One region of the Hydrogenophaga sp. UC242_50 genome, then DNA from elsewhere that is predicted to be linked to it. Evidence: predicted binding sites of a transcription regulator. Region 1 holds the regulator's gene; the other holds the start of a gene.
What was found. Region 1 encodes HrcA, which represses chaperone genes, less so after heat shock. Its sites were predicted from a motif close to TTAGCACTCNNNNNNNNNGAGTGCTAA; they were not measured.
Positions count from the first base shown of each region.

Region 2: the regulator HrcA is predicted to act here: its motif matches at 1,225-1,251, upstream of ACFJGX_RS26185 (co-chaperone GroES).

Region 1 covers NZ_CP170553.1:2,145,168-2,148,574, reverse strand. Annotated here, with positions in the region: gene ACFJGX_RS10980 (RelA/SpoT family protein) at 1-498, shown strand, start outside; gene greB (transcription elongation factor GreB) at 501-1,064, opposite strand; tRNA gene ACFJGX_RS10970 (tRNA-Arg) at 1,126-1,202, opposite strand; tRNA gene ACFJGX_RS10965 (tRNA-Ile) at 1,231-1,307, opposite strand; gene hrcA (heat-inducible transcriptional repressor HrcA) at 1,329-2,348, opposite strand; gene ACFJGX_RS10955 (NAD kinase) at 2,443-3,360, shown strand.
Region 2 covers NZ_CP170553.1:5,132,644-5,136,050, forward strand. Annotated here, with positions in the region: gene ACFJGX_RS26180 (hypothetical protein) at 1-398, opposite strand, end outside; gene ACFJGX_RS26185 (co-chaperone GroES) at 1,349-1,642, shown strand; gene groL (chaperonin GroEL) at 1,674-3,320, shown strand.

The DNA.
Region 1 (3,407 bases):
ATCAGCACCGAGCGCTACGCCAGCGGCCGGGACGAATCGGTCTCGCAAGGTGTGGTCACGCTCGACGGCAGCGAGGGCCTGTCGGTGCAGTACGCGCCCTGCTGCAAGCCGATCCCGGGCGACCGCATCGTCGGTTACCTCGGTCGTGGCGAGGGCCTCGTGGTGCACGCGGACGACTGTCCCACCGGCAAACGCCTGCTCTTGCGCGATGGCGAACGCTTCCTGGAAGTCGAGTGGGCCGACGAACCCGTGCGCTCGTTCGACACCACGGTGATCGTGACCGTCACGAATGGCAAGGGGGTGCTCGCGCGCGTGGCGTCCAGCATCGCAGCGGCCGAAGCCGACATCACCCATGTGGACATGGGCGATGAACCCGCCGAGACCGCGACGGACATCCGTTTCTCGGTGGCGGTGCGCGACCGCCAGCACCTGGCCGATGTGTTGCGCAGCCTCAAACGCACCACCTCGGTCATCAAGGCGCAGCGCTACAAGCCCTGACTTCAGGCGCCCTCGCCTGGCGCCGGATACCGCACGCTCAGCACTTCGAGCTCCTGCACGCCGCCAGGCACCACGAGCTTCACCACATCGCCCACCCGCGCCTTGAGCAGGGAACGCGCCACGGGAGAGATCCAGCTGACCTGGGCCTGAGCGCTGTCGGCTTCGTCCACGCCCCGGATCGTCACGGTGGTCTCCTGCCCGTTGTCGTCGGCGTAGGTCACGGTGGCACCGAAGAACACCTGATCGCCACCAAAGTGCAGCGAAGCGTCGACGACTTCGGCGATCTCGAGCCGGCGGGTCAGGAAGCGGATGCGCCGGTCAATCTCGCGCAGGCGCTTCTTGCCGTAGAGGTAGTCACCGTTCTCCGAGCGGTCGCCATTGCTGGCCGCCCAGTGAACGATGTCCACGATCTTGGGACGTTCGTCGTCGATCAGCGAGAACAGTTCGGCGCGCAACCGGTCGTAGCCGGCGCGGGTGATGTAGTTCTTGCCACCGGGCACGGGCGCCGCGGCCGGCAGATCGTCTTCATCGTCCGAATCGGTTTCGCGGGTGAAGGCCTTGCTCATGGTGGGCGATTCCCAGGCAAAAAATGAAAAAGCCCGCAGCTTTTGGCTGCGGGCTTCCATATGGTGCGGCTGGCAGGAATTGAACCCACGACCCCTTGGTTCGTAGCCAAGTACTCTATCCAACTGAGCTACAGCCGCGAAGCCTCGAATTATAGCAGCATTTTTTTGGTAGGCCGTGTTGGACTTGAACCAACGACCAAAGGATTATGAGTCCTCTGCTCTAACCAACTGAGCTAACGGCCCGCCCAAGGATTGTAGGGGGGCTTATTTGTGGTGGCTGAGCGCGTTACCAACCAGCTTGGCCGTGACATCAACAATCTGGATCATGCGCTCGTACGACATGCGCTGGGGGCCGATCACACCCAGCGTGCCCACCACCTGGCCGTCCACCTCATAAGGGGCAGTCACCACGGACAGGTCTTCGTAGGGCACGACCTGGCTTTCACCACCGATGTAGATGCGCACGCCATCGGCCTGGGCCGACACATCGAGCAAACGGATCAGCTGGGTCTTCTGCTCGAACAGGTCGAACATGCGGCGCAGGTTGCCCATGTCGCTGGAGAACTCGCTGACGGAGAGCAGGTTTCGTTCGCCCGACACCACCACCTCGTCCTGGGCCTCGCTGGCCTCGGCTCCGATATCGACCGCCGCCTTCATGAGATCGGCGATCTCGCCGCGCAGGGCGTCCACCTCGGTCTTGAGGCGCTCGCGCACCGCCTCCATGGTGAGACCGGAGTAATGGGCATTGAGAAAGTTGGCGGCTTCCAGCAGTTGTGGCTGGGTGAAGTTGACCTGCGTGTGGATGATGCGGTTCTGCACGTCGCCCTCGGGCGACACGATGATCACGAGCACGCGCCGTTCGGACAGGCTGAGGAATTCGATGTGGCGGAACACCGAGGCGCGCCGGGGTGCCATGACCACGCCCACGAACTGCGACAGGTTGGACAGCATCTGCGCGGCATTGCTGATGACACGATGCGGCTGCCCCGCCTCGATGCCCGGGGCACCCATGTCGCTCACCGTAGGCAGGCTTTCGCGGCGCACCGTGAGCATGGTGTCCACAAACAGCCGGTAGCCACGGGCCGTGGGAATGCGGCCGGCCGAGGTGTGCGGGCTCGCGATCAGCCCAAGCTCCTCGAGATCGCTCATCACGTTGCGGATGGTGGCCGGCGACAGCTCCATGCCGGCGGCCCTGGCGAGCGTGCGCGAGCCCACGGGCTGGCCGTCGGCGATGTAACGCTCGACGAGGGCTTTGAGCAACAACTTGGCGCGGTCATCCAACATGGCTTCATTCTAAGGACGGATGCCCCCGACGGTACCGCCGACGCACAGGGTTTTATGCCATTCCGCCACAGGAAAGCTGTGTTGTAATTTCCGAATGAGCATGTCAACCGACACCCGGTCCACGACCGCCCGATGGAACCGGCCCCTGCGTTTTGCGCATGTCGTCATTGTGGGCAAGTACCACGCACCCGGTGCGCGCAATGCGGTGGACGAGATCGCGCACTTCCTGCACGACGAAGGCTGCGACGTTTCGCTGGAAAAGGAAACCGCCGCCAACACGGGCTTGCTGCAGTATCCGGCGCTCGACGTGCCGGCCATGGGCAAGGCTTGCGACCTCGCCCTGGTGGTCGGCGGCGACGGCACCATGCTCGGCATCGGGCGCCAGCTCGCGCGTTATGGCGTGCCACTGGTGGGCATCAACCAGGGTCGGCTGGGCTTCATCACCGACATTCCTTTTGACAGCTACCAGGAAAAGCTGCGCCCCATGCTGCGCGGCGAGTTCGAGGAAGACGCGCGCGCGCTGATGGCGGCCACGGTCTGGCGCGATGGCCGTTGCGTGTTCGAGGCCACGGCGCTCAACGACGTGGTGGTCAACCGGGGCGGCGTGGCGAGCATGATCGAGTTGCGCGTGGAGGTGGACGGCCATTTCGTGGCGAACCAGCGCGCCGACGGCCTCATCATCGCGTCGCCCACCGGCTCTACCGCCTATGCCCTGTCGGCCGGTGGCCCCCTGCTCCACCCCGGCATCGGCGGCTGGGTGATGGTGCCGATCGCGCCACACACGCTGTCCAACCGGCCGGTGGTGATTCCTTCGCACAGCGAGATCGCGGTGGAGATCGTCTCGGGTCGCGACGCCAGCGCCAACTTCGACATGCAGACGCTCACCAGCCTGCTGCATGGCGACCGCATCGTGGTGCGCCGCTCCGAACATGCGCTGCGCTTGCTGCACCCGGTGGGCTGGACCTACTTCGACACCTTGCGCAAAAAGCTGCACTGGAACGAAGGGGCCTGAAAGCCCGGTCAGAATAGCGGCTGCGCTCCCATTTCATCAACGCCGCG
Region 2 (3,407 bases), 2.3 Mb from region 1:
TACGTCTTGCCAGCCGGAACGGCCTTCCCGCACTTCCTCTTGGCGATCTCGTTGATGATGTTGATCACGATGGACAGCGTGCGCGGCACCTGGGCGAATCCGAAGCGTTTGTGCTCATTGCTCAGCAGCCAGATATCCTCATCCTTGACATCAGCCCAGTGCACCTTTCGTAAGTCGATATTTGTCTGCCTGGCCTTCTCACCTTTTTTCTGAGCCTGCTTGACGTTCGGCGCTTCGACCTTGGCGGCGAGGAGCGCACTAAGACCGTCGACACTGAGTGCGCCTGGGGGCAAGGCCGGCGGCACCGCGACGTCCACTGCGGTTTCAAGGGTTGTTGCCGGCAGTGGCACTGGCGCTGGCGCTGCCGCTGCGGGAGCTTTATCGGGCTTGGTTTTCATGTTGCACTGGGAGCAGTTCGATACCTTGAATTTTCCATGTCTGCGGCAGGAACGCAAACGCCCAGTCAATGAGCAGTCGACCTTTTCGGCATCGCGAGACAGGTGAGATATGTCAAAAAATTAGTGACTCAGATCTGAGTCACTAATTTTTTGGAAATTTTTCGCATTGCGATCAATAACTTATGAACAAAACTCGGTATCGCGCGTATCAAGCGTATCGCCTAGGGTATCGCGCGGTATCTCTGCGCTATCCGGGGTTACAAGGGAGTCGGACAGCCCTTGCGCCCACCAACTTTACATTCGACATCTGCCGTGCCGGGCACCATCGGGGCCATGGTGGTGCTCGTCTGCCAAGCAATTGACTCGTCGAACGCTATCGCTAAAGGCGAGGCTGAGGACGTACTTTCCATAGCCGCCGCTTAACAAAGTGCCGGTAGTCGAACCAACGTCAGCTTGATGGCGCTCACTCGAAGTCCACCGGTCGGCGTCGACCGACTCCTCACGCTGCACGTTGCCTCACGGCAGATCGCGGCAAACGGCCCCACTTAGTCGGGATCTAGGGCAGCGCTGGATAAAGCAATTCGCCACTCTTGAGCTAAGAGAGCGAATAACCCGCTTCTAAGCTGACTGAGGTCAAGAACTCGGAGTGACTCCGCGAGTTGTGACAACCGCGAGAGCCAACTATTTCATAATGTGGCAAATCTTGGACGAGGAGAAAGTTCAGTGGCACGGAAGCGAAGGATGAGTGGCTTTCCGCAGTGGCCAGACCCATCGCATCAGAAATAAACCCCTTCGATCTTGAAATGGGGTTCCGGCGCCCTTATGATTAGCACTCGCTGGCGTTGAGTGCTAACACCCGACGCCATGTCGATCAGCGGTATCCGCTGGCCCGTCCGGGCTGGCACCGCCGTTCTGAACAAACCCCATCTGTTCCATACCCAGGAGATGCAATGAACCTTCGTCCTCTCGCCGATCGCGTGATCGTCAAGCGCATTGACAGCGAAACCAAGACCGCCTCCGGCATCGTCATCCCCGACGCCGCCGCCGAAAAGCCCGATCAGGGCGAAGTCCTGGCGGTCGGTCCCGGCAAGAAAAACGACAAGGGCGAACTGTCCGCCATGAACGTCAAGGTCGGTGACCGCGTTCTGTTCGGCAAGTACAGCGGCCAGACCGTCAAGGTCGCTGGCGACGAACTGCTGGTCATGAAGGAAGACGACCTGTTCGCGGTCGTCGAGTCCAAGTAACTGAACACCTCAATTTTTCCGGAGAAACAACATGGCAGCAAAAGACGTCATTTTCGGCGGCGAAGCCCGCGCACGCATGGTTGAAGGCGTGAACATCCTGGCCAACGCGGTCAAGGTCACCCTGGGCCCCAAGGGCCGCAACGTGGTGCTCGAGCGCTCCTTCGGCGCCCCCACCGTGACCAAGGACGGTGTGTCCGTGGCCAAGGAAATCGAACTCAAGGACAAGCTCCAGAACATGGGCGCGCAGATGGTCAAGGAAGTTGCTTCCAAGACGTCCGACAACGCCGGTGACGGCACCACCACCGCCACCGTGCTGGCCCAGGCCATCGTGCGCGAAGGCATGAAGTACGTGGCCGCCGGCATGAACCCGATGGACCTCAAGCGCGGCATCGACAAGGCCGTGGAAGCCCTGATCGCCGAGCTGAAGAAGGCCTCCAAGGCCACCACCACCAGCAAGGAAATCGCCCAGGTCGGTTCCATCTCCGCCAACAGCGACACCAGCATCGGCGAGATCATCGCCAATGCCATGGACAAGGTCGGCAAGGAAGGCGTGATCACCGTGGAAGACGGCAAGTCGCTGCAGAACGAACTCGACGTCGTCGAAGGCATGCAGTTCGACCGCGGCTACCTGTCGCCCTACTTCATCAACAACCCCGAGAAGCAATCGGCGCTGCTGGACAACCCCTTCGTGCTGCTGTACGACAAGAAGGTTTCCAACATCCGTGACCTGCTGCCCACGCTGGAGCAAGTCGCCAAGGCTGGCCGTCCGCTGCTGATCATTGCCGAAGACGTCGAAGGCGAAGCCCTGGCGACGCTGGTGGTCAACACCATCCGCGGCATCCTGAAGGTCGTGGCTGTGAAGGCCCCTGGCTTCGGCGACCGCCGCAAGGCCATGCTGGAAGACATCGCCATCCTGACCGGCGGCAAGGTCATCGCTGAAGAAGTGGGCCTGACGCTCGAGAAGGTGACCCTGGCCGACCTGGGCCAGGCCAAGCGCGTGGAAATCGGCAAGGAAAACACCACCATCATCGACGGTGCCGGCGCTGCCGCTGACATCGAAGCCCGCGTCAAGCAAGTGCGCGTGCAGATCGAAGAAGCCACCAGCGACTACGACCGCGAGAAGCTGCAAGAGCGCGTCGCCAAGCTGGCCGGCGGCGTGGCCGTCATCAAGGTCGGTGCCGCCACCGAAGTCGAGATGAAGGAAAAGAAGGCCCGCGTGGAAGACGCCCTGCACGCCACCCGCGCTGCCGTGGAAGAAGGCATCGTGGCCGGTGGTGGCGTGGCCCTGCTGCGCGCCCGCCAAGCCGCTGGCACCATCAAGGGTGACAACGCTGATCAGGACGCCGGCATCAAGCTGGTGCTCAAGGCCATCGAAGCGCCCCTGCGCGAAATCGTGGCCAACGCCGGTGGCGAACCGTCGGTGGTGGTCAACGCCATCCTGGCCGGCAAGGGCAACTACGGCTTCAACGCCGCCAACGACACCTACGGTGACATGATCGAGATGGGCATTCTGGACCCGACGAAGGTCACCCGCACCGCGCTGCAGAACGCCGCATCGGTGTCCAGCCTGATGCTGACGACCGAAGCCATGGTCGCCGAGTCCCCGAAGGACGACGCACCTGCGATGCCGGGTGGCGGCATGGGTGGCATGGGCGACATGGGCGGCATGGGCATGTAAGCTCTCCTTGCCTGAGACGCCATGCCGGCGTTGCAAGGGCTTGCCGTGGCGCTGCCACTGTCTACGCCCTTGCGCCTTGGCCTGGCA